DNA from 4 places in the Streptosporangium album genome. Region 4 is predicted to be linked to each of the others. Evidence: riboswitches for the same ligand, from Rfam matches in the RefSeq annotation. Region 4 holds a riboswitch; each other region holds the start of a gene.
What was found. A riboswitch is a leader RNA that binds a small molecule or an ion and turns the genes downstream of it on or off. The one in region 4 is predicted to bind cyclic di-AMP.
Positions count from the first base shown of each region.

Region 1: linked by a shared signal. The riboswitch ahead of FHR32_RS03570 (coiled-coil domain-containing protein) and the one ahead of FHR32_RS45925 (C40 family peptidase) in region 4 are both predicted to bind cyclic di-AMP.
Region 2: linked by a shared signal. The riboswitch ahead of FHR32_RS39225 (CHAP domain-containing protein) and the one ahead of FHR32_RS45925 (C40 family peptidase) in region 4 are both predicted to bind cyclic di-AMP.
Region 3: linked by a shared signal. The riboswitch ahead of FHR32_RS27425 (C40 family peptidase) and the one ahead of FHR32_RS45925 (C40 family peptidase) in region 4 are both predicted to bind cyclic di-AMP.

Region 1 is NZ_JACHJU010000001.1:771,884-777,428, forward strand. It holds gene FHR32_RS03555 (HD domain-containing protein) at 1-581, shown strand, start outside; gene FHR32_RS47770 (50S ribosomal protein bL37) at 1-65, opposite strand, end outside; gene FHR32_RS03560 (DeoR/GlpR family DNA-binding transcription regulator) at 627-1,427, shown strand; gene galT (galactose-1-phosphate uridylyltransferase) at 1,424-2,503, shown strand; cyclic di-AMP (ydaO/yuaA leader) riboswitch at 2,575-2,710, shown strand; gene FHR32_RS03570 (coiled-coil domain-containing protein) at 2,752-3,687, shown strand; gene FHR32_RS03575 (DinB family protein) at 3,751-4,257, shown strand; gene FHR32_RS03580 (MarR family winged helix-turn-helix transcriptional regulator) at 4,244-4,774, opposite strand; gene FHR32_RS03585 (M50 family metallopeptidase) at 4,832-5,545, opposite strand, start outside.
Region 2 is NZ_JACHJU010000006.1:91,305-96,849, forward strand. It holds gene FHR32_RS39220 (ABC transporter substrate-binding protein) at 1-1,146, opposite strand, end outside; gene FHR32_RS39225 (CHAP domain-containing protein) at 1,598-2,302, opposite strand; cyclic di-AMP (ydaO/yuaA leader) riboswitch at 2,322-2,458, opposite strand; gene FHR32_RS39230 (TetR/AcrR family transcriptional regulator) at 2,829-3,407, opposite strand; gene FHR32_RS39235 (oxidoreductase) at 3,423-4,295, opposite strand; gene FHR32_RS39240 (hypothetical protein) at 4,447-5,484, shown strand; gene FHR32_RS39245 (DUF6716 putative glycosyltransferase) at 5,496-5,545, shown strand, end outside.
Region 3 is NZ_JACHJU010000002.1:786,130-791,674, forward strand. It holds gene FHR32_RS27405 (C40 family peptidase) at 1-900, shown strand, start outside; gene FHR32_RS27410 (M48 family metalloprotease) at 971-1,261, opposite strand; gene FHR32_RS47370 (M48 family metalloprotease) at 1,315-1,467, opposite strand; gene FHR32_RS27420 (hypothetical protein) at 1,425-1,751, opposite strand; gene FHR32_RS46155 (hypothetical protein) at 1,748-1,876, opposite strand; cyclic di-AMP (ydaO/yuaA leader) riboswitch at 2,529-2,687, shown strand; gene FHR32_RS27425 (C40 family peptidase) at 2,794-3,327, shown strand; gene FHR32_RS27430 (hypothetical protein) at 3,405-4,190, shown strand; gene FHR32_RS27435 (M48 family metallopeptidase) at 4,187-5,464, shown strand; gene FHR32_RS27440 (glycosyltransferase family 4 protein) at 5,461-5,545, shown strand, end outside.
Region 4 is NZ_JACHJU010000001.1:2,640,861-2,646,405, forward strand. It holds gene FHR32_RS46655 (RDD family protein) at 410-1,684, opposite strand; gene FHR32_RS12485 (amino-acid N-acetyltransferase) at 1,805-2,449, opposite strand; cyclic di-AMP (ydaO/yuaA leader) riboswitch at 2,786-2,935, shown strand; gene FHR32_RS45925 (C40 family peptidase) at 2,941-3,987, shown strand; gene FHR32_RS12495 (helix-turn-helix domain-containing protein) at 4,009-4,257, opposite strand; gene FHR32_RS12500 (TetR/AcrR family transcriptional regulator) at 4,427-5,053, shown strand; gene lysX (bifunctional lysylphosphatidylglycerol synthetase/lysine--tRNA ligase LysX) at 5,194-5,545, opposite strand, start outside.

The DNA.
Region 1 (5,545 bases), 1.9 Mb from region 4:
ATCTCGGCCGGGAACTGATCGCCCGGTACGGCGAGCCGCAGCGCAGGTATCACACCGCAGGCCATCTGGAGGCCGTGCTGGCTCACATCGACACGCTGGCGGCGAACGCGGCGGACCCCGACCTCGTACGGCTCGCGGCCTGGTTCCACGACGCCGTCTACGATCCGCGGCGTGGCGACAACGAGGAGCGCAGCGCCCGACTGGCGGAGCGTGCGCTGCCCGAGATGGGACTGCCCGCCGACGCGGTGGCCACGGTGGCCCGGCTGGTCAGGCTCACCGCCACTCACGATCCCGCCCCCGGGGACGCGGACGGCGCCGTACTGTGCGACGCCGACCTGGCGATCCTGGCCACGCCGCCGGAGATCTACGCGGACTACGCGGCGGCCGTACGGCAGGAGTACTCCTTCGTCCCGGACGACGCGTTCCGGGACGGCCGGACGGCTGTGCTGCGCTCGCTGCTCGACCGGCCGGCGATCTTCCGGATCGCCGATCTGGAGGCGCCTGCCAGGGCGAACATCCACGCCGAGCTTGAACGGCTGCGAAACGGTTATTCACCAGGATCAAACACCGATCACCGGTAAGGACTGTGATAATTTGGTGAAATCTGTTTGATTAGGGAGTGGTCAATGCTCGCCCAGCAGCGGCAGCAGGCGATTCTGGACCGGGTGCGCAGCAGTGGCGGGGTCAGGGTCGCCGACCTCGTACGCGAGTTCGGCGTGTCCGACATGACGATCCGCAGAGACCTCGAAGTGCTGGCCGAGCGCGGACAGGTGGCGAAGGTGCACGGCGGAGCCACCGCTGCCGGACCCGGCTCGACCGAGGAGCCGGGGTTCGCCGTCAAGTCGATGCGCCAGCAACCGGAGAAGGAGGCGATCGCCCGGCACGCCGCCCGGCTCGTCCGGCCCGGCACGGCGATCGCGCTGTCAGCGGGGACGACCACCTGGACGCTCGCCCACTTCCTGGTCGACGTGCCCGATCTGACCGTGATCACCAACTCGATCTGGATCGCCGACGTCTTCCACCGCTCGCCCCGCGCCGACCGCACCGTCGTGCTGACCGGCGGTGTCCGCACGCCCTCCGACGCGCTGGTCGGCCCGGTCGCCGTGGCGGCGATCCGCAGGCTCCACGTGGACACCCTGTTCCTCGGCGTGCACGGGATGAGCGCCCGTGCCGGGTTCACCACCCCCAACCTGCTGGAGGCGGAGACCGACCACGAACTGGTCGCCTCCGCGCACCGCCTGGTGGTGCTCACCGACCACACCAAGTGGGGGACGATCGGGATCAGCACGATCGCCGAGCTGGCCCAGGCCCACGTGGTGATCACCGACTCCGGCCTGCCGGACGAGGCCCGTGACGAGCTCGCCGCCCAGGTGGGAGAGCTGATCATTACCCAGCCGCAGCCGGAGAGCGAGGCCATCACCCGATGAAGCGCACGATCACCCACCTGGCGGACGGCCGGGAGCTGTTCTACTTCGACCGCGACGACGCCGCCGACCGCGGTGCGATCGACGGACGCGACCTGCCGTCCCGTCCTCCGGCCTCCGAGCTGCGCTACGACCCGCTCACCGAGGAGTGGATCGCGGTGGCCGGTCACCGCCAGGGCCGCACCTTCCTCCCGCCGGCGAGCGAGTGCCCACTCTGCCCGTCAACTCCCGGCCACCCGACCGAGATCCCCTCGGGGGCCTACGAGGTGGCGGTCTTCGAGAACCGCTTCCCCTCCTTCTCCTCCCAGACGGGCGACTACAGCCAGGTCGGAGGGTTGAGCGAGGTCCGCCCGGGGGTCGGCCGGTGCGAGGTGGTCTGCTTCACCTCCGACCACGACTCGTCCTTCTCCCGCCTCTCCGCCGACCAGGTCGACCTGGTCATGGAGGCCTGGATCGACCGGACGGCGGAGCTGTCCGCGACCCCCGGCGTGGAGCAGGTGTTCTGCTTCGAGAACCGGGGAGCGGAGATCGGCATCACCCTGACCCACCCCCATGGCCAGATCTACGCCTACCCCTACGTGACTCCGCGCACCCGGCTCTCCCTCGGCGCGGCCGAGCGACACCGGGAGCGGACGGGCGGCAACCTGTTCGCCGACGTACTCGCCGCCGAGCGCGAGGCGGAGGTCCGGGTGGTGGCGTCGAACGAGCACTGGACGGCCTTCGTCCCCGCCGCGGCACGCTGGCCCGTGGAGGTTCACCTCTACCCCCACCGGCAGATCCCGGACCTGTGCGCGCTGGAGGCCGCCGAGCGGGCGGCGTTCGGCCCGCTCTACACGGACGTGCTCCGCCGGCTGGACGGACTGTTCGGTGTGGCCATGCCGTACGTCGCGGCCTGGCAGCAGGCGCCGGCGAATGTCGGCCGCGACCTTTCCTACGCGCATCTGGAGCTGTTCAGCATCCGCCGGGCGCCCGACAAGCTGAAGTATCTCGCCGGATCGGAGGCCGCCATGGGGGCCTTCGTGAACGACGTCCTGCCCGAGGAGACGGCACGGCTCCTCAGGTCCGTTGTCACGGAATGATCACTTATTGATCTCAGATTAGGGTCGCATTACCTAGCGTTTACCACTACTATCCTCACCCATCGGAGCTTGTGTCCGATATGCCTAATTCCGGGCGCGTCGCCCGGGAGCCGGGGAACCACCGCACCTGGGGTGAACCACTTCGGTGGAAGGGCCTCCTCCAGCCCGAACCCGTCAGCTAACCCGGCAGGCGCGAGGAGAGGAGAGTCGTGGCGGCTCCATCCCCCACGTTCCGTCGCCATGCGGCTTTGACCGTTTCCCTGATTCTGGCCCTCACGTTCAACCTGGGCACCGCGACCGCGGGCAACGCGGAGCCCCGGCCGGACGAGTCCAAGCTCCGCGCCGAGCTGGTGACACTGAACAAGAAGGTCGACAAACTCATCGAGGCCTACGCGGCCAAACGTGAATCCCTCAAGAAGGCACAAGAGGCCGAGGTGACGGCCAAGGCGGACCTGCGCAGAGCCGAGGAGTCCTACGCCGAAGCCAGCCGGCAGGTCGAATCCATCGCCCAGCTCCGCTACCAGAGCAACACGGGCGACCTGCCCTCACTGCTGTTCTCCGCCGACCTGGGCGGCTCTGTGATCATGGAACAGCTCACCGCTCAGCAGAGCACCTCCCTGCAGGCCTTCGCCCGGAGCCGGGATCTCAGGCAACAGGCGGCGGACAGGGCGGCCCGGCTCACCAAGGAGATCGCCGAGGAGACCCAGGCGGTGGAGGCCCAGCGCAAGGAGGCCGAGAAGGTGATCGGTGACATCGAGGAGAAGCTCGACACGCTCGTCCCCACGGGCTCCGGCCGCCGCGCCGACGGGAGCTGGGCCCCCCAGCTGCCCACGGGCGCCGACAACATCACCGACCGCACCCGGATCATGCGCGGAGCCGTACAGAAACGCTTCTCCCTCCCCTACGAGGTCGGCTGCTACCGTGCCGAGAACGACGGTGGCGAGCACCCGCTCGGGCGGGCCTGCGACTTCATGATGAGCACCGGCGGGTCGATGCCCTCCGCGGCCCATGTCACCCTCGGCGACGAGATCGCCGCCTGGGCCATCGAGAACAGGGCCACCCTCGGTGTCAAATACGTGATCTGGCGCCAGCGCATCAACTCAGGCTCCGGTTGGAGCTCCATGTCTGACCGCGGCGGTGTCACCGCCAATCACTTCGACCACGTCCACATCTCGATGCTCTGAGCCGGGCGCGTCCGATGAAAAAAGATGTGACAGTGGCCACGCGCGCGGTCATGATGGGGCCTCATGGCTGACAATCGCGTTGATCCCCCCTATGTCGCCGACGAACTCCCCATGTTGCGCTCATGGCTGGACTGGCATCGGGAGACCTTGGCCGTCAAGTGCGCCGGGCTGTCGGAGGAGCAGCTCCGGCTGCGCGCGGCCGGGCCGTCGACGCTCTCCTTGCTGGGACTGGTCCGCCATCTGACCGAGGTGGAACGCCACTGGTTCCGTAACATCCTCAACGGCGAGAACAGCCCGGGGATCTACTGGACCGACCAGGAGCCCGACGGCGACTTCGACCTGGTGGACACCGCCTCCGCCGGGGAGGCGTTCGCCCGCTGGCATACCGAGATCGCCCGCGCCCGCGAACTCTCCGCAGGACTGTCCCTTGAGACCGTGGGCAAGCAGCAGCGCAAGGGAGAGGACGTCTCGCTGCGCTGGATCTTCATCCACATGATCGAGGAGTATGCCCGGCACAACGGCCACGCCGACATCATCCGTGAGCAGATCGACGGCGTCACCGGGGAGTAGTGGATTCTCCGGCTCCCTCAACCGCCCCAGCGATCACCTGATCGAGGTCGGCCAGGTCCGCCGGGTGGGCCACGGCCGCTGCGGCGAAGCGGGTGAGCAGCCGGGCGAAGACCTCACGATCGGTCTCGTCCCAGTCGGCGATCAGGCCGTCCAGGTAGATACGCCGGTGGCGGACGACGACCTCCAGCACCCGGTGCCCCCGGCCGCTCAGCACCAGCCGGGCACGCCGGGCGTCCACTTCCGACTCCTCGCGCTCCACGAACCCCGCGCCGATGGCGTCGTTGACCAGCCTGCTGGCCGTGGACGGATCCACGTCCAGCTGCTCGGCGACGGCGCCGACGGTCACCTCGGACAGGTCGAGACTCAGCTTGTGCACGGCGTGGACGACCATCACGTTCGACAGCTGCACCGGCCTCTGCGGGTCCGTCGACCTGCGTGCGCGCAGTGGCCGCGCCCAGATGCGGCGCAACCGGAACAGCGCCACGTCGATCGCCGCTCCCGGCGTCCCGTCCCTCACGGAGCAACTCTACCGGCGCGGGACCCGCCTGCCCCGCGTCCGACGCGGCCCGGCGGATCAGCCGGTGAGACGGATGGGGTTCACCAGGTCGGCGTAGAGGAGCAGGCCGAACAGGATCATCATCGTGAAGGCCAGCGCGTAGGTCAGCGGGAGCACCTTGGCGATGTCCACGTGCGCCGGCTCCGGCCTGCGGGTGACACGGGCGAAGGCTCGCTTGATCCCCTCCCAGAGCCCACCGGCGACGTGGCCGCCGTCAAGCGGCAGCAGAGGGATCAGGTTGAACATGCCGATGGCCAGGTTGAATCCGGCGAGAAGGCTCAGCAGGGCGACGAACTTGTTCTCGGCAGGAGCGGAGGACGCGGCGATCTCGCCGCCGATCCGGCCCGCTCCGACCACGCCGACCGGACCGTTGGGGTCGCGTTCGTCCCCGGAGAAGGCGGCGTTCCAGACGCCGACCATCTTCTGCGGCAGGTTGACCATCGACTCGGCGACCCTGCCGGTGAGGTCCACCATGTGGCCGACCACGTAGCCGATGTTCTGTCTCTCTATGACCTGCGTGGGTGCGACGCCCAGGAAGCCGACGTTCTTCTCGATCTTCTCCGGGTCGTCGACCACCGGCCGGTCCTGGGAGATCAGGGTGACGTTCAGTGTCTGCGGTTTCCCGTCCCGCACGATGCCGAGGGCGATGGGTCCGGCCCCGTTGGCCCTGATCTTCTTGGTGGCCTCCTCCCAGGAGGAGACCGGCACGCCGTTGAACGCCACGATCGTGTC
Region 2 (5,545 bases), on a different contig from region 4:
GTCGGCCACCGCCGGGTCCTGCTGTCCGGACAGGGAGCTCGGGAAGGCGCCGGCCTCCTGGAAGGCCGCGACGTGGCCCTCCTTGCCGGTGAGGTAGTTCAGGACCTCGGCGGCCTCCTTCGGGTGCTTGCTCTGTGCGGGGACCGCCAGGTAGGAGCCGCCCCAGTTGCCGGCGCCGCCGGGGACCCCCGCCACATCCCACTTGCCCTTGCCCTCGTCACCGGCGTTGCCGGAGATGACGCCGAGCATCCAGGCCGGGCAGCCCATGACGGCGAAGCCGCCCTTCTTGATCGCCGCGTTCCACTCCGGGGTGAAGGAGGCGAGCTTGGCGGTCAGGCCCGCCTCGCTGTAGGACTTCACCGTGTCGAACGAGGTCTTGATGGCCGGGTTCTTGTCGATGACGAGCTGGTTGCCGGTGTCGAAGTAGGCGATGTTGCCGTTCTTCGGCGCCTCCTGCGACAGGACCACGTTGTAGAGGGTGTTGGGTCCGTCGAGGAACTTCGGGGCGCCCTTGCCGGGGTTGGCGGCCTGGAACTTCTTGCCGATCTCCATGAAGGAGGCCCAGTCCGGCCAGAGTTTGCTGACCTCGTCGCGTTCGCCCGGCAGGCCGGCCTTCTCGAGCAGGTCCTTGCGGTAGCACATGCCCATGCCGCCGATGTCGGTGCCGAGGGCGAAGAGCTTGCCGTCCTTGTTGATGCCGTTGTCCCATTTCGCGGCGGGGAAGTCGGTCTTGCGGCTGTCCAGCCCGTACTGGGCGAGGTCCGTGAAGAACTGCGGGCGGGCCTTCATGAGGCCCATCGCGCCCTCGTCGATGCCGACGATGTCCCCGGTGCCGCTGCCGGCCTGCAGCTTCTGCAGGAGCTGGGGCAGGTAGACGTCCTCGAACCGGTCGGTCAGGTTCTGGTATTTGACCTGGATGTTCGGGTGCGCCGCGTTCCACGTCTCCACGGCCTTCTTGTAGCCGAAGTTCGCGCCGCCGCCGAAGGTGTGCACGGTGATGGTCACCGGCTCGGCGGCGGGCGCGGAGGCGCCGCCGCCGGCCGCGGACTTGGCGGGCTCGTTCGAACCGCAGGAAGTGATCGCCAGGGCGGTGGCCGCCATCACCGCGACCGCGGCGAGCTTGCCATGCCGCTTGGTGTTCAACATTACGGACCCCTCTCAGGTGGTCGCCCGAATTGATGGGAGGTGACATCGCGCATCGGTCCCCGACAAACACGATGCGCGATGGGTTAGGTTCCTCAACGTTTTTTGGGAGCGCTCCCACGAAGAGTGGACGATAGGCAACCAAGGCGTCAATATGCCGAAACTCAACCGTTACATCTGGCCTGTTCGTGGGGGATTAATGACTTGATACCTCGCAAACCTCTCAGAGAGGCGCCTGGGAGCGCTCCCATCACATAGTGACGTACCGTGACATTCCGTACGGCAGAGCCGTCGTCGGGGAAAGCGGGCATCCGGGGGCTGCGGGCGGCGGGCCCCCGGAAGGCGGCGGGCCGGACGCCGGAAAGGGGCCCGGCTCAGATGAGCCGGGCCCCTTTCGGTGCCGGTGGGCCGGCCCGTCCGGAGACGGGTGGCCGTGGTGTGCGGTGCCGGTGGGTCAGCCGCTGTAGACCGGGTAGCCGTAGCCGACGACCTGGGACTTGGGCCGGACGCGCGCCTCGACCTTGCCGTTGCCGGTGTTGCCCTCGATCGTGCTGATCGTGCCGTCGCCGTTGTCCTTCTTCACGAAGCCGACGTGGTCGATCCCGCTGATGTCCTTGCCGCCCTGCCAGTCGTAGAACACGACGGCGCCGGGCTTGGCGACGTCACCCCAGTGGCCGTTGTCCTTGAACCACTGAGCGTAGGCGACGGTGTAGGCGTCCCAGCCCATGGTGGGCCGGATGCCGGCCTGATCGCCGACCCAGGAGACGAACATCGCGCACCAGGGGGCGTTGGCGTAGTCGGCCACGTTGCCGCCGTCGCGGGCGAGGGTCTCCCTGGCTCGCGGGGAGGACATGTACCAGGACTGGAACTTCGTCCCGCCGCCCTGGGCGTTCTCCGAGATGCCGATCTGGCGGGCGGCGATGTCCAGGACCTGCGAGGCGGTGACCTTGGGCAGGCGCTCGGCCTGGAGCTCGAGAGGGGTCTTGGCGACGTTGGCGGTCTTGACGACCTCCGTCGAGGGAGCACTGAGCGGGCTGTGCCCGGCGGTCTCCGCGAGGGCCGCGGGAGCCGCGAGGGTGCCGCCACCGACGAGGATGGACGCGCCGAGAAGAATGTGGGCCAGGTTACGTGACCTGGGAGTAACGCGGTTCGTGGCCATGAGGGGGAGAACTCCTTGCTTCGCTTCTCATGCCGCCTACCGGGTTAGCTGACGGGTTCGGGCTGGGAAGTGCCCTACGGCGCGAAGGCGTCGATTCACCCCAAGAAAAGTGGTTCCCCGGTTCCGCGAGATCCGCGGATTCGGCGGCCGTGCTCATGGGGCGGAGTCATCCGCTCCGATGAAGCACGGACGGGCAATGTGATGGTGGCCGCGTAGGTCTTGGTTGACCGAGGCATTCACCAGGAATGACTCGAAACTACGTGAAAGGGACGAACAATTACAAGTAGGGCACATTGCCCTGACTTGGGAATACGCCGAAATCGAGGGGGAAGCTTTGGGGTCCCGTCAGGATCGACGACTCCGGGCCAGGCGCCCGCTCGGAGCTGGAAACGCCTATGGGGAAGGCGTTCCCGGGCGGCGGCGCCACGGCGGGGCCGCCCTGTCGTAATCTCTCCCCCGGCAGTTTCGCCATCAACGTAGATCTTTTAGATAAGGGCCTCTTCACCTGCGAAAACGCCCGTCGCGCTCATGGTTTGACCTCGGCCCAGGCATGGATCAGCGGCAGCAGCACCCTGTCGACCGTGTCCTCGACGAAAGCCTCGTCCAGTGGCCTGCCGCTGATGAGCAGCCGGTGCCAGACCAGGGCCTCGGTGACCGTCCTGATCTCGCCGGGATCCGCCTTCCCCCGCAGCTCGCCCCGCTCGCGGGCGCGGGCGAGCAGCGGGGTGGTGCCGGTGATGTCGGGGCGCGGCACGTTCTCGCGCAGGGCGGCCGCCAGTTCGGGGGTGGTGAGCATGGCCGGGAGCAGTCCGAAGACCAGACCGTGCTTCTGCTCCATGGTCCGGCAGAATCCGCCCACCGCCGCCACGAGGTCACCGCGCATCGTCCCGGTGTCGGGCGGCGGTGTGACGTCGATCTCCAGATGGTTGCAGACCAGGTCCACCACCAGGGCCTCCTTGCCCGGCCAGCGGCGGTAGATCGTGGCCTTGCTCGCGCTGGCGCGCTTGGCGATCTGGTCGACGGACATGCGGTCGAACCCGACCTCGGAGAGCAGCTCCATGGTCGCGTCGAGAATCGCCCGCTCTCGCCTGGGGTCGAGACGCAAGGTGCCTCCGGTGGGCTACGAGTGCTGTGTGATCGCCTCGAATCGTACGCCTGTGAACTCCTCCGACCTCTCCCACAGCCGCCGGGCCACGCTCTCGTCCAGCGCCCTGGGGGAGGGGGTCAGTGCCTTCAGGCCGGGACCGATGAACTGACCTCCGGTCACGCGGGGAGAGGTGGCGGCGTAGAGGGAGGGGGCCGCGCCCTTGTGCGGAGGCTTGAGCACCAGCCGGATGAGGGCGTTGAGCGGTCCGGTGAGCACGCCCAGCTTCATGATGCCGGTGGCGGTGGCGCCGGGATGGGTGGCCACACTGAGCAGCCGTCCCTCCGCCCGGCGCTGCAGTTCCAGCGTGAACAGCAGGTTGGCGAGCTTCGATCTGCCGTAGGCCGAGAACCGCCCGTAGCCACGGTCGAGGCCCAGGTCGTCGAAGTCGATCTTTCCCAGGCTGTGGGCGTCACTGGAGACCGTGACGACCCGGGCGCCCGGCCTGGCCAGGAGTTGCGGCAGCAGTAGCCCGGTCAGGGCGAAGTGCCCCAGGTGGTTGGTGCCGAACTGCATCTCGAAGCCGTCGGCGGTGGTCCGCCGGGGGATCATGCCGACTCCCGCATTGTTGATCAATATGTCGACGGGCCCGTCGACGGCGGCGGCGAACGCCCGCACCGAGCTCAGGTCGGCCAGGTCGAGCCGTCGCAGCTCGATCCGCGCGCCCGGGACCTCCGACCGGATCGCGTCCCGGGCGGCCTCTCCCTTGACGAGGTCCCGTACGGCCATCACGACCCGGGCGCCGTGCCCGGCCAGCTGCAGGGCGGTGGGAATCCCGATGCCGCCGCCGGCGCCGGTGACCACCGCGGTGGAACCGGTCAGGTCGGGGATGTCGTTCGGAGTCCACATGACGTGCTCCTCTGAGACGTGAGATTAGATGTACGAAACCGTTCCGTACACTACGGTAGGCCGTCCCGCACCGGACGCGCAAGCGGGTGTACGCGCGTGTTCACCCGTAGTTCCCGGGCGCGTAAGCCGTCCCGGTTACGGTGAGGCGGTCGTGAACGGGTCATCGCCCGGCGTGGAGGACGGTCGAGACCACGCGCGGGAGCAGAGTTCGGCCGTCGCCTGGGTGGAGTCACCGCTGCAGATGCTCTGCGCCGTGGAGGCCTGCCACGCCGGGCTGCTCGGCGCCCACGCCCGGGTGGTGCCCCGTGCGGGGCTGCGCCCGCTCGCCGTCACCGGCCGGGAGATCTCCCGGCTGGACCTTCCTCCGGGGCTGGAGATGGCACCGCCCGAACCCGAGATGCCCAGGCCCCGGCGGGGCGCGGCCTGGGCGGCCGGCGACGCCTTCTCCGGAAAGGTCCAGGCGGGCTGGCTCACCGCCCTGCCCGGCCGGATCGTGATCGTCGACGACGGCCTGGCCACCATCAGGCTCCTGGAACTGCTCACCGGCCGGATCTGGACCCCGCTGCTACGGGCCCGTGCCACCGCCGGCCCCCTGCGGGCCGCCCTCGGAACGGCCGCCGGCCTGCGGCTGCGCGCCGCCGCCCGATCCGGCAGGCTGTCGGTCTTCACCGCCCTGCCCGTCCCCGACGAGCTGGCGCGGGCCGTACGGGACAGGGGAGCGGAGCTGATCACCCACGACTTCGCCTGGCTGCGGTCACAGCCCCTGCGCAGGCCCCGTCCCGAGGAGCGCACCGTCGTGCTGGGCACCTCGCTGGTCCGCAACGGCCTGATCCACCGCGACCCCTACCTCACCTGGCTGGCCGGGCTCGGCTCCTCCGAGCCGGTGGCCTACTTCCCGCACCGCCGGGAGGACCCTCACGATCTCGCCCAGATCGGGCGACAGCCCGGTATCACCGTCTACGACGGCGGGATCCCGGCCGAGATGACCCTGCGAGGACTGGCCGCCGAACAGCGGGTGCTGAGCCTGCCCTCCACCGCGGTCACCTCCCTCCGGGTCCTGCTCTCGGCCCGTGGCGTCGCCGTGGAGACGGTGGACGTCCCCGACACGTGGTGGACCGCCCAGGCGGCTCCCTCACTCCGTTCCCATCTGTCGATGTTCGCCCATCACGACACTGGAGTCACAGGTTGAAGGTTCTGGCCGTGGCCGACTCGGATTCCTACCTGAAGTGGGCCGCCCACCTGCTCGATGA
Region 3 (5,545 bases), on a different contig from region 4:
TTCGCGGAGCCGAAGCCGACCGTGGCCGAGGCCAAGAAGAAGCTGGAGAAGCTCAACGAGCAGGCCGACAAGGTCGTCGAGAAGTACAACCAGGCCGGCGAGAAGCTGAAGCGAGCCCGCAAGAAGTACGAGACGCTGAACGGCGACCTCAACCGTCAGAACGCCAAGGTCGCCGGCCTGCGCAAGGGGCTCGTCACCATGGCCGTCAACTCCTACCAGCTCGGCAGCGTGAGCGGCTGGGAGGGCATGATCAACCAGCCCGATCCCACCATGCTGCTCAACGGCCTGGCCGCCGTCGACCAGATGTCCACCTCCCGCGCCCTGACCCTGGACGCCTTCGACGAGGCGAACAAGGTGCTGCGCGTCAATCGCGACAAGGCCAAGGCCGCCCTGACCGAGGCCGACGCGACGCGCGACGAGCTGGCCGAGGCGAAGGCCAAGGCCGACAAGATGGTGAAGTCCCAGACCGCCCTGCTGAACAAGCTCAACGCCTTCCAGCCGGGAAACCCCAACAGCACCGGGCTCAAGTACAACGGTCCGGCCTCGGGCAACGCCAGGGCGGCCCTGAGCTTCGCCTTCGCCCAGGTCGGCAAGCCGTACCGGTACGGCGGCACGGGCCCGGGCGGCTGGGACTGCTCGGGCCTCATCCAGGCCTCCTGGCGCAACGGCGGCGTCAGCCTCCCCCGCACGACCTGGGAGCAGTGGAGCTGGGGCGCGAGCCGTAAGGTGTCGCTGAGCGAGCTCCAGGCGGGGGACCTCATCTTCAGCGAGGGGCTGGGGCACGTGAGCATGTACGCGGGTGGTGGGAAGATCGTCCACGCCCCCCAGACCGGAGACGTCGTCAAGGTCGTCCCGCTGTCCTCCTACGGCCGTCGCGTGGTCGGAGCCGTCCGCCCCTGACCTGCGCGTCTGTGGAGGGCCTCCTGTTCCGGGAGGCCGAGGCTCCTCTGCAGACCCCCGCGGTTCCCCGTCAGACGCGCCAGACGGTGATGCAGAGCAGGGGCGCCACCAGTACGGCAAGGGGCCCGCTGAGCAGGATGCCGGCTGTCGAATAGGCGGCGGCAGGTGCCCAGTCCGACCGCTTGTCCCGCTGGTCGAGAAGGCGTTCCACCCGGTGGACGACCGCCTTGTCCGCCAGGGCCGGCGTCCCGCCTCCGCCGGGCCGGCCGCGGGGGTGGCCCATCCGCACCAGGGCGCGAGCCAGCGACAGCTCGCCGTGGGCGCGGCGGGCCTGGTCGTCTGCCGGCATCTCCAGCAACACCGGGACGACCTCGCGGGCCGTCCGAGCTGCGCTCAGCCAGGGAAACGCCTGGCTCAGCGCGATGAACGGCAGCAGGATGAGGTCATGGCGGCCTCGTGCGTGCGCTCGTGCCTGATCACGGCCTGCAGTTCTCGCGGGCTCAGTAGGTCCAGCGTCCCCTGGCTCAGCACGATGCGGGCATGTCGTCCTGGGACGCAGTACGCCACGGGCTCTTCACTCGGCAGGACGTAGGCGTCGTGGAGGAAGGAGTGATCTGCCAGACCAGCGTGTGCATGCCGTGCGGGAAGAGCACGGCCAGCGGCGCGGCTGCGGCCACCAGGCCCACTCCGACCGCTCCCAGCCCGCCGGACAGGCCGATGGCCTGCCAGAGGACGAGCGCGGCACGGGGACACCGATGAGTCCACGGTGCGGCGGCCAAGTGTTCGGCCACCCGTCCGCCGAGCACGACGGGCGTCAGCGAGATCCCCGCGGAGATCAACCAGAGGATCACGGAGCAACTCCGTCTCGCCCCTCGAGCGCGTCCCGAAGGGCCGCGGCCACCTCGGGCGACACCGTGCCGACGAAACGGTTCACCGCCGCTTCGAGATCGCCGGCTTCGTCGAGGGCGGCACGCATGGTCTCGGCGACGAATCTTCTGGTACGTCACCCTGCACAACCTCGCCCGGCGCCACCTGCCCGTCCCCGCCGGTGTGCGCCGCGCGATCGGGGCGGTCATCGGCTACCACGCGGTCGCCCTCACCATCTGGTCCCTTGGCGTCATCACCCTGATCGGCATCCGGTTCTGGTCGTACTGGACCACCTTGGTGTGACCATTCCCGTCCGTCATGCTCGATCTTCCGGGAAGCGATGAAGGCCGCAACGCTCGCCGGCCCGTCGCTTCCCTGCCCCCTGGCCGGTGCCGGAGGTTCGGCGGCGACTTCGCGGCGATCTAGACGTATAGGACGGCCGTTCCGCGGGCCGGAGAGAAAGAGATCAAACCTGATGTGACAAATGTTACAGGAGTGGCGTTTTTTGGATCATGATCCGTGGAATGTGACGAGGGTCATATCCGGATGAGGGAACCGCATATCACGCAATGATCACGAGGTGGGGAAGAGCTTTATCGATCTCCGTATTCATGGCATTGCTTTGCCGAAATATGGTGTTCGAGGTAGCTTCTGGCGTCGCGGTGACACGCCATGTCACCGCATTGCGCGCCTGCTCCCCGGAGCAGGCGTTCCGTTAGAAATCCAACCGGCCGTCGCTCCCCCGAGGGGTTGATCCCCGTCGCGGCGGCCTGCCGAATCCGTGCAGCCAGGAGGCGCGGAACCGGGGACCCATGGGCCCTCAGAGGAGGGCCAGGGGTGAATCGGCATATGTCATGCCGTAGGGCGACTTCCCTGCCCGAATCCGTCAGCTAACCCGGTAGGCATCAGTGGAAGTCCCAAGGAGAAATCCTGTCTACCACCCTGCGTAACCCCCGTCTGTCGCGCCTTGCCCGCCTTTCCCTGGGCGGTGCCGTACTCACTCTGACCGCTTCCTCGGGAGCGGTCGTGCTGGGATCCACGACGGCACAGGCGACGGCCGACACCGGGCCCACTCTCCAGGTCAGAAGCACCGACTCTCAGGTTGAGAGGACGGTTCAGGCCCCCGCCGCCGCGGCGCGGAGCAGCGCCAAGAAGGCGAAGGCCAAGAAGACCACGTTGAGCAGAGCCGCACTGCAGAAGGTGAAGGCCGGTAAGGCGGTCTCGGCGGCCAGGAAGCAGATCGGCGATCCGTACCGGTGGGGAGCCTCCGGTCCCGGCGCGTTCGACTGCTCCGGGCTCGTCCAGTACGCGTGGCGCAAGGCCGGTGTGACCCTCCCCAGGATCACGACCAGCCAGTACCGCGCCGTCAGGAAGAAGGTCTCGTGGAGCCGTCTGCGCCCCGGTGACCTGATGTTCTTCTACGGCAAGGGCCACGTGGGCATGTACGTCGGCAAGGGCAAGATGGTGCACTCGCCGAGCAGCGGCAAGACGGTCCGGTCCGTGAGCCTGAAGGGGTACTACAAGTCCTCCTTCGCCGGAGCGGTCCGCCCCGGCGGCTGACCGAGGGAATCCGGCCCCGTCCGTCCTCCCGGGGACGGACGGGGCCGCTCCATGTCCGTCAAGTAGCATCGGCTCATATGTCCGTCCCGAGAGGGCGCCGCGCCGTGCTCACCGGGATGCTGGCGCTGATGAGCGCAGGCCTGGTCACCGGGGCGGAGCCGCCTTCGGGGGAGACGCGCGGCCCGTGGCCCGGCGCCGCCACCGTGGTCCGCGGTGAGGACTCCGTCGTGATCGGCCACCATGTCCCGCCCGCGCGCCTGCGCGACCTGGCCTCCAGAGCCGACCGCGCCCGCCGGGCCGTCGGGCGGATCTGGGGACCGGTCCGGGCCGTGATCCTCTTCCCCGCCACCGACGCGGAGGCGGCGGCGCTCGCGGGCGCCGGAAGCACCCGTGGCCTGGCCGCGATGGCCACCTCCGACCGGGTGATCGTCCTGCCGTCGGGCTACGCGAGGCTCAACGAGACGGGGCGGGACGTGGTGATCGCTCACGAGCTCACGCACCTGGCCACCGGGGCGACCCGGGGCGGCCGGGTGCCGATGTGGCTGTCGGAGGGGTTCGCCGACTACGTGGGATACCGCGACTCCGGGATCGGGGTCCGCGAGGCCGCCGCCGAACTCGCCCAGGAGGTGCGCGCGGGCCTGCTGCCCACCCGGCTGCCCGTGGCCGCCGACTTCGCCCCCGGCGCCCCGAGGCTGGCACAGGCCTACGAGGAGGCGTGGCTCGCCTGCCGCTACATCGCGGAGCGCTTCGGTGAGAAGGCACTGGTGAGGCTCTACGGTAGCGATGTCGGCAGCGCGCTGGGCCTGTCGCAGGCGGAGCTCACCGCCGCGTGGCGTGATCACCTCCGGAGGGAACTGGAATGACGCGAACCATGACGGAGGCGCGCCCGGATATCCGGGCGGCGGGGTGGGCGCTGGCCGCCCTCGGCGTGGTCACGCTGGCGGTCGTGGCGTTCACCACGCCCTGGCGGGTCCTGCCCGCCACAGCCCCGCCTCTCGTCCCGGACCCGGCCCGTGACTTCACCCCCGGCCAGGTCGCCCGCGCCGACACCTTCGACGCCGCGGTCAGCGCGCCCGCCTACCTCTCGCTCGGCCTGACCCTGGTGGTGGCCGGGATCCTGGTGGGCACCCCGCTGGGCGCGTGGCTCGTCGGCCGGCTGAGGGGCCCGTGGTGGCTGAGGGCGTTGCTGGGCGTCCTCGTCATCTCGGTGGCGGTGGCGGTCCTGCGCTGGCCCCTGGGAATGTGGTCGGAGACCCAGCTGCGCGCGTTCGGCCTGTCCACCCAGGACTGGCTGTCCTGGACCGCCGACCGGATCAAGAACATCGGCATCGGGACCGCGCTGACCGCGATCATGGTGCTCGCGGTGGTCGCGCTGGCACGCCGCTACCGGCGCTGGTGGATCCCCGCGGCGATCGGCGCGTTCACGCTGACCGTGGTCGTCTCCTTCGCCTACCCGGTGGTGGTCGAACCGATCTTCAACGACTTCACGCCGATGCCCGCCGGGCAGCTCCGCGACGACCTGCTCACCATGGCCGCCCGCGACGGGGTGCCCGTCGAGGATGTCCTGGTGGCCGACGCCTCCCGGCGGACCACCGCGCTCAACGCCTACGTCTCCGGGTTCGGCGCGACCCGCAGGATCGTGGTCTACGACACGCTGCTCCGGGCGCCCAGGGACGAGGTCGAGCTGGTGGTCGCGCACGAGCTGGGCCACGCCAAGGCCGGTGACGTGCTGTACGGCACGCTCGTCGGCGGCCTGGGCGCGGCCTGCGGGGCGTGCCTGCTCTACCTGCTGACGTCCTGGAGGCCGCTACGGCGGCGCACCGGCTCCGACTCGGCGGCCGATCCGAAGGCGGTGGGACTGCTCATGGGACTGCTCAGCCTGGTCACGTTCTTGTCCGGCCCCGCGCAGAACCTGGTGAGCAGGCAGATCGAGGCCCGCGCCGACGTGCACGCGCTGGACCTGACCAGGGCCCCGGCCGTGTTCGTCTCCATGCAGAAGCGGCTGTCGGTGACCAACATCTCGGACCTGACGCCGGACGCCCTCGAATACGTCCTCTACGGCTCGCATCCCACGGCGCCCGAGCGCATCGCCATGGCGCGTTCGTGGGCTCGGCTGAACGGCATCCGGGAGCCGTGAGCCGGGCGCTGATCGTCACCAACGACTTCCCGCCCCGGGCCGGCGGCATCCAGTCGTTCGTGCACGGTCTCGCCGCCTGCC
Region 4 (5,545 bases):
GGAGCGGCAGAAGGGCCTGGCGTGGCGGCTGGAAGATCCGGAAGACGGCCGAGAACGGGAAGGTCCGGAAGACGGCGGAGAAGGGGAGGAAGAGAATCCGGTGGAGCGTCACGGCACCGGCGGCACCGATGCTTCCACCATTTCATCGGTGGTACGGGGAACTTCCGACCGCAAGTGACAGCTCATTGGCCGCTCTTAGCGGGCCGCCCTCGACGTCATGACCGACCCGGTCGTGATTGTCGGCATCAGAGCACGAGGCGACCGCCATAACCTTCCTCCCGGCGGTGCGTATGGCATGGCTTTGCACTTCCGGCGCGCGGCGTCGGAAGGTCGTTACGGAGCCCGTTTTCTCACTCATACGTGAAATCGGGGCCGGCGGTTCATCCCGCCGACCCCGATTTTCGGGGAACTACTTGGTCTTGACCACGGCCGTCTTGGCCGCCTTGTCGTGCAGAGCCTGCTGCAGGGGCTTGTCCCACAGCGGCCACAGCACATCCACCAGCACGAAAATCCCGAGCAGGGAGGTCAGCAGCATGGCGATGAATCCCAGCAGGCCGCTGAACGCGTAGATGACGTAGAAGCCGAACAGCACGAGGGCCCGCTTGACGGCGCCCCCGATGTCCAGGCCGCCGGTGAGCCGGCCTCCCACCGGGACGACCCTGATGCCCATGATCTGCTTGCCGAGGGTGGTGCCGTTGCGCATCAGCATGAAGATCTCGTAGCCGATGAGCGCCAGCCCGACGATGAGCGAGGACACCAGCCCGTACATGGCGACGCTGCCCTCGATGGCGAAGGTCTCGCTGTTGAACGTCGGCTTGAACGGCAGCGCGGCCAGATAGCCCACGATGTTGGCGGGGATGCCCACGATCAGTGAGTCGATGAGGCGGGCCACCAGGCGCTGCCACCACTCCGCGAGGGGGGCGGGGACGCCGGGGGGCATCGCACCCTGAGGCGCGTAGCCCTGGCCGTAGCCCTGCTGCTGGCCGTAGCCCGGCTGCTGGCCGTAACCCGGCTGGGGGGGCTGCTGGCCGTAGCCCGGCTGGCCGTAGGGACCCGTACCCGGCTGCTGGCCGTACTGCTGCTGCTGGCCGTAGCCCGACTGCTGGCCGTAACCCGGCTGGGCGGGCTGCTGGCCGTAGGGACCCGTACCCGGCTGCTGGCCGTACTGCTGCTGCTGTCCGTAGCCCGACTGCTGGCCGTAACCCGGCTGGGCGGGCTGCTGGCCGTAGGGGGACTGCTCCTGAGCCGGCTGCTGGCCGTACGGCTGCTGCTGGCCATAGGACTGCTCCTGGGCGGGCTGCCCGTAGGGAGACTGCTGGCCGTAGCCCGGCTGGCCGTAGGGGCCCGTCCCAGGCTGCTGCTGGCCGTAGCCCGGCTGGGCGGGCTGCTGGCCGTAGGGGGACTGCTCCTGAGCCGGCTGCTGGCCGTACGGCTGCTGCTGGCCGTACCCCGGCTGCTGTCCGTACCCCGGCTGCTGGCCGTACTGCTGCTGCCCGTACCCCGGCTGGGCCTGTCCCGGACCGGTGTGCGGCTGTGACGCCTCCGCTCGGTATCCCACAATCGTTACATCGGGGTCGTGTTCGTCATGGTCTCGGCCCCCACTGTGCTGCCCGTACTCCGGCTGTCCCGACGGTGTGCGATCGCGGTCGGGATCATCCTGGTACGGCGGCTGTCCGATGCTCACCGCGTCACCTCACTTCGACTGCGCATGTGGCATATGTGAGACGCACATGCTTGCTGCAGCACAAGGTATCGACATAGGTATCAACAGTCATCTTTCCGATCAGTAACCGCCACGGCAATGTCAGCGCTGGTCCTCGGTCAGGTGGAGCAGCATCCGGGTGTTTCCCAGGGTGTTCGGCTTGACATGCTCCAGGTCGAGAAACTCCGCGACACCCTCGTCATAGGAGGCGAGAAGCTCGGCGTAGACCTCCGGGGAGACGGGTGTGCCCTGGATCTCCCGGAATCCGTGCCGGGCGAAGAATCCGACCTCGAAGGTGAGGCAGAAGACCCTGCGCAGCCCGAGCTCGCCGGCGGTGCGGATGAGTTCCGAGACGATCCGGTTGCCGATGCCCAGCCCCCGGCAGCCGGGGTCGACGGCGACGGTGCGGATCTCCGCGAGGTCCTCCCAGAGCACGTGGAGCGCCCCGCAGCCCACCACGGCACCCGTCTGCTCGGCGACCCAGAACTCCTGGACGTCCTCGTACAGGGTGACCGTGGCCTTCTCCAGGAGGCGGCGGCCGGCGCCCCCGTAGGTGTCGACGAGCCGCCGGATGACACGCACGTCCCGGGTGCGGGCGCGCCGCACCCGGACCGTGGCCTCGTCGGCCTCGGCCTCCCGGTGGTCCCGCTCGGGGTCTGCACTTCCGCCCCCGGGCCCGGCCTCCTGACCTGCTTTCCCGGTGCCGTGTACGGCCTGCGTAGGGGAGTGCTCCGCAACCTGCTCCATGACCGATCAGCGTACGTCCTCAACTCTCTCGAGTTACGGCTCACCCTTAACTCCCACCTCGCAGACACCAGATGGCCTGCGGTGGCTCAGTGGCCACGCCGGGCCGGCTGCCTCGGCAAGAGTCGGAATCCGCCTTTCACGGGGCTCTGGACCTGCGAAGACTTCCGTCATGAGCACTCAAAAGACGGATAAAACCAGCGTAATGCGCATGTTGATCATGAAGATGTGTGATCTCGCCGTGACGTGCCAGTTGTGAAACCTCTACCGAGTTTGTAGTTCTGGTTGAGCATGAACCTCCAATTGCACTAATGTCCGTGCTCGATGTCAGCAGGGTAAAGAGCTGACCCGCCGAATCCCCGGAACCGGGGAACCGGGGACCCACCCTCCACGTCCCTGGGGTGAATCCGAGGTGCCACCGGCACCTCGGTAGGGCTGCCTCCGGCCCGAACCCGTCAGCTAACCCGGTAGGCGGCCGAGAGAGGAGCCTGTTGGTGAAGCGCACGCGCAACCCTGAGGGAAAGCGCGAGGGTAGACATGCCCGCCGGGAACACGTCTCACGTGGACTCACCTGCCGGATGGCGGTCATCGGGCTGGCCTTCGCCTCCCTGACCCTCGGCACCCCTCTGGTCGCGGCCACCGCCGACCCGCAGCCCAACCTGAAGGAACTCGCCAAGCAGGCCGAGAAGCTGCACACCGAGATCGAGACGCTGAGCGAGCAGTACAACGGCGGGCGCGTCAAGCTCAAGCAGGCCCAGCGCGCCGCGGAGACGGCCAAGAAGACCCTCGCCGGCAGCGAGTCCGAGCTCGCCTCCCGCCGCACCAAGGCCACCCTCCTGGCGCAGCGCTCCTACATGTCGGGCGGGCTGGGCTCGGCTCTCGCCTTCACCCAGTCGAACGATCCCGACGCCTTCCTCGACCGGGCCACCACGAGCTACGCCCTCCAGCAGCAACAGAGCGAGGAGGTCGCCCAGGTCGCCCAGGCGATCAAGAACGCTGAGCGGGCCCAGGCCAGCGCCAAGGCCCGGACCGCCGAGGTGAAGGGACTCCTCGAGGAGATCGGCACCAAGCGCACCAAGATCGAACGTCTGGTCGCCAAGGTCGAGAGCAACCTGTTCAGCGAGGTGCGCAGCCGGGCCAAGACCACCATAGGCAGCAGGGTGCGGATCAGCGTGCCGATCGTCGGCAGCGGCAAGGCCGCCGAGGCCGCCCGCTGGGCGCTCACCCAGCAGCTCAAGCCGTACGTCTGGGGCGCCGAGGGGCCCGGCTCCTTCGACTGCTCCGGCCTGGTCATGTGGGCCTACCAGAAGGTCGGCATCAGCCTGCCTCACTACACCGGTGACCAGTGGACCGCGGGCACCCACGTGTCCAGAGACCAGCTGCGCCCCGGCGATCTGGTCTTCTTCTACAGCGACCTGCACCACGTCGGGATCTACATCGGCGCGGGCATGATGGTCCACGCCCCGCAGACCGGTGACGTCATCCACATCGCCTCGATCGACAACCGCCCCTTCGCCGGCGGCGTGCGGATCGCGGACTGAGGCGGGCGACCGGGACAGGACCTAGATCAGTCGGCGGCGAGCGGCCCAGGCCACGGCCTCGATCGCCGTGGCCACGCCGATGCGGTCGCAGATCCCGCGGAGCCTGCGCCGGACGGTCCGGCCACTGATGTCGAGACGACGCCCCACCCGGTCCACGGTGACGCCCTTGGCAAGTTCTGCCAGGAGCACGAGATCTTCGTCACTGAGACCGATCTCGCCCGCGCCCAGGAGTCTGTCGTCGCGACGGGAATCCACTTCCGGATATGCCATCTAGAGTCGCTCCCCCCGCTCTGAAACTCAGGCGTGAGTATGTTGGAATCAATGCCGCCCGTCAGGAACGGTAAACGCCTTGTTCAAAGGTCGTCAAGTTCTCTTCTCCATAGAGGTGGCGGACGCTATTGACATAGCGGCCGCTACGTGAAGTACTCATGATATGTCGGTGCCTTTGCGGTTAAGCCGGAGCGAAGCCAAGGCACGCACCCGCAAGCGTCTGTTGTCCGCAGCGGCCGAAGTCTTCGCAGAACAAGGTTTCGCCGGCGCCTCCGTCGACGAGATCGCCTTCAGGGCCGGCCACACGGTCGGTGCCCTCTACTCCCATTTCGCCGGAAAGAACGAGCTCTTCCTCACGCTCTTTGACGAGCGGGTCTCCCACCCCCTTGACCACGTCGGGGAAATCGCCTCCCAATGGGAGGGAGACGAGACCACCTTTGCGGCATTTGGGGCATATCTGGCTGGAGTGGCTGATCATCACACGGTACGGAGCACGCTGGAAATGGAGTTTCTGCGCTATGCGCTGACCCGGCCGGAATTACTCGACCGTCTGGCCGCCCGCTGGTGGGCTCCCCGTGCGGCGGTCGCCCGCCTGGTGGCCCCGCACTGCGGGGGACACGATCCCGCCCTCGTGGCGACCGCGATCATCGGACTCTTCGAGGGGCTCGTCATGCAGCGCCGCGTCGACCGCGCCGCAGTGCCGCCCCAGCTGTTCACCGAGTCACTGCGCTGGCTGATGGCAGGGCTCGCCCGCACTCCCGTGAGACCGGCGGACCCGTTGCCGGAACCGCGCTGAGTCCGGACGGGGTTCCCGATGCCGACTTACCCCGGCTGGGCCCGCAGGCCGTACGGGCCCAGCCGGGCGCAGGCCCTCGCGACGGCGCCGGGTCTGGCCCCGGCACCGCCCGCATGGGGAACGGTCACGCCCCGCCCGGCTCAGCCTGCTGGCTTGACCAGGGGGAACAGGATCGTTTCGCGGATGTTTCTGCCGGTGAAGGCCATGACGAGACGGTCCACACCGAGCCCCATGCCACCGGTGGGCGGCATGGCATATTCCAGGGCGGTGAGGAAGTCCTCGTCAAGCTGCATGGCCTCGGGGTCGCCCCCGGCGGCGAGCAGGGACTGCTCGGTGAGGCGGCGGCGCTGCTCGACCGGGTCGACCAGCTCCGAGTAGGCGGTGCCGAGTTCGGTGCCGAACCCGATCAGGTCCCACTTCTCGGTGAGGAGCGGATTGTCGCGGTGCTGGCGGGTCAGCGGGGAGGTCTCCAGCGGGTAGTCCATGACGAAC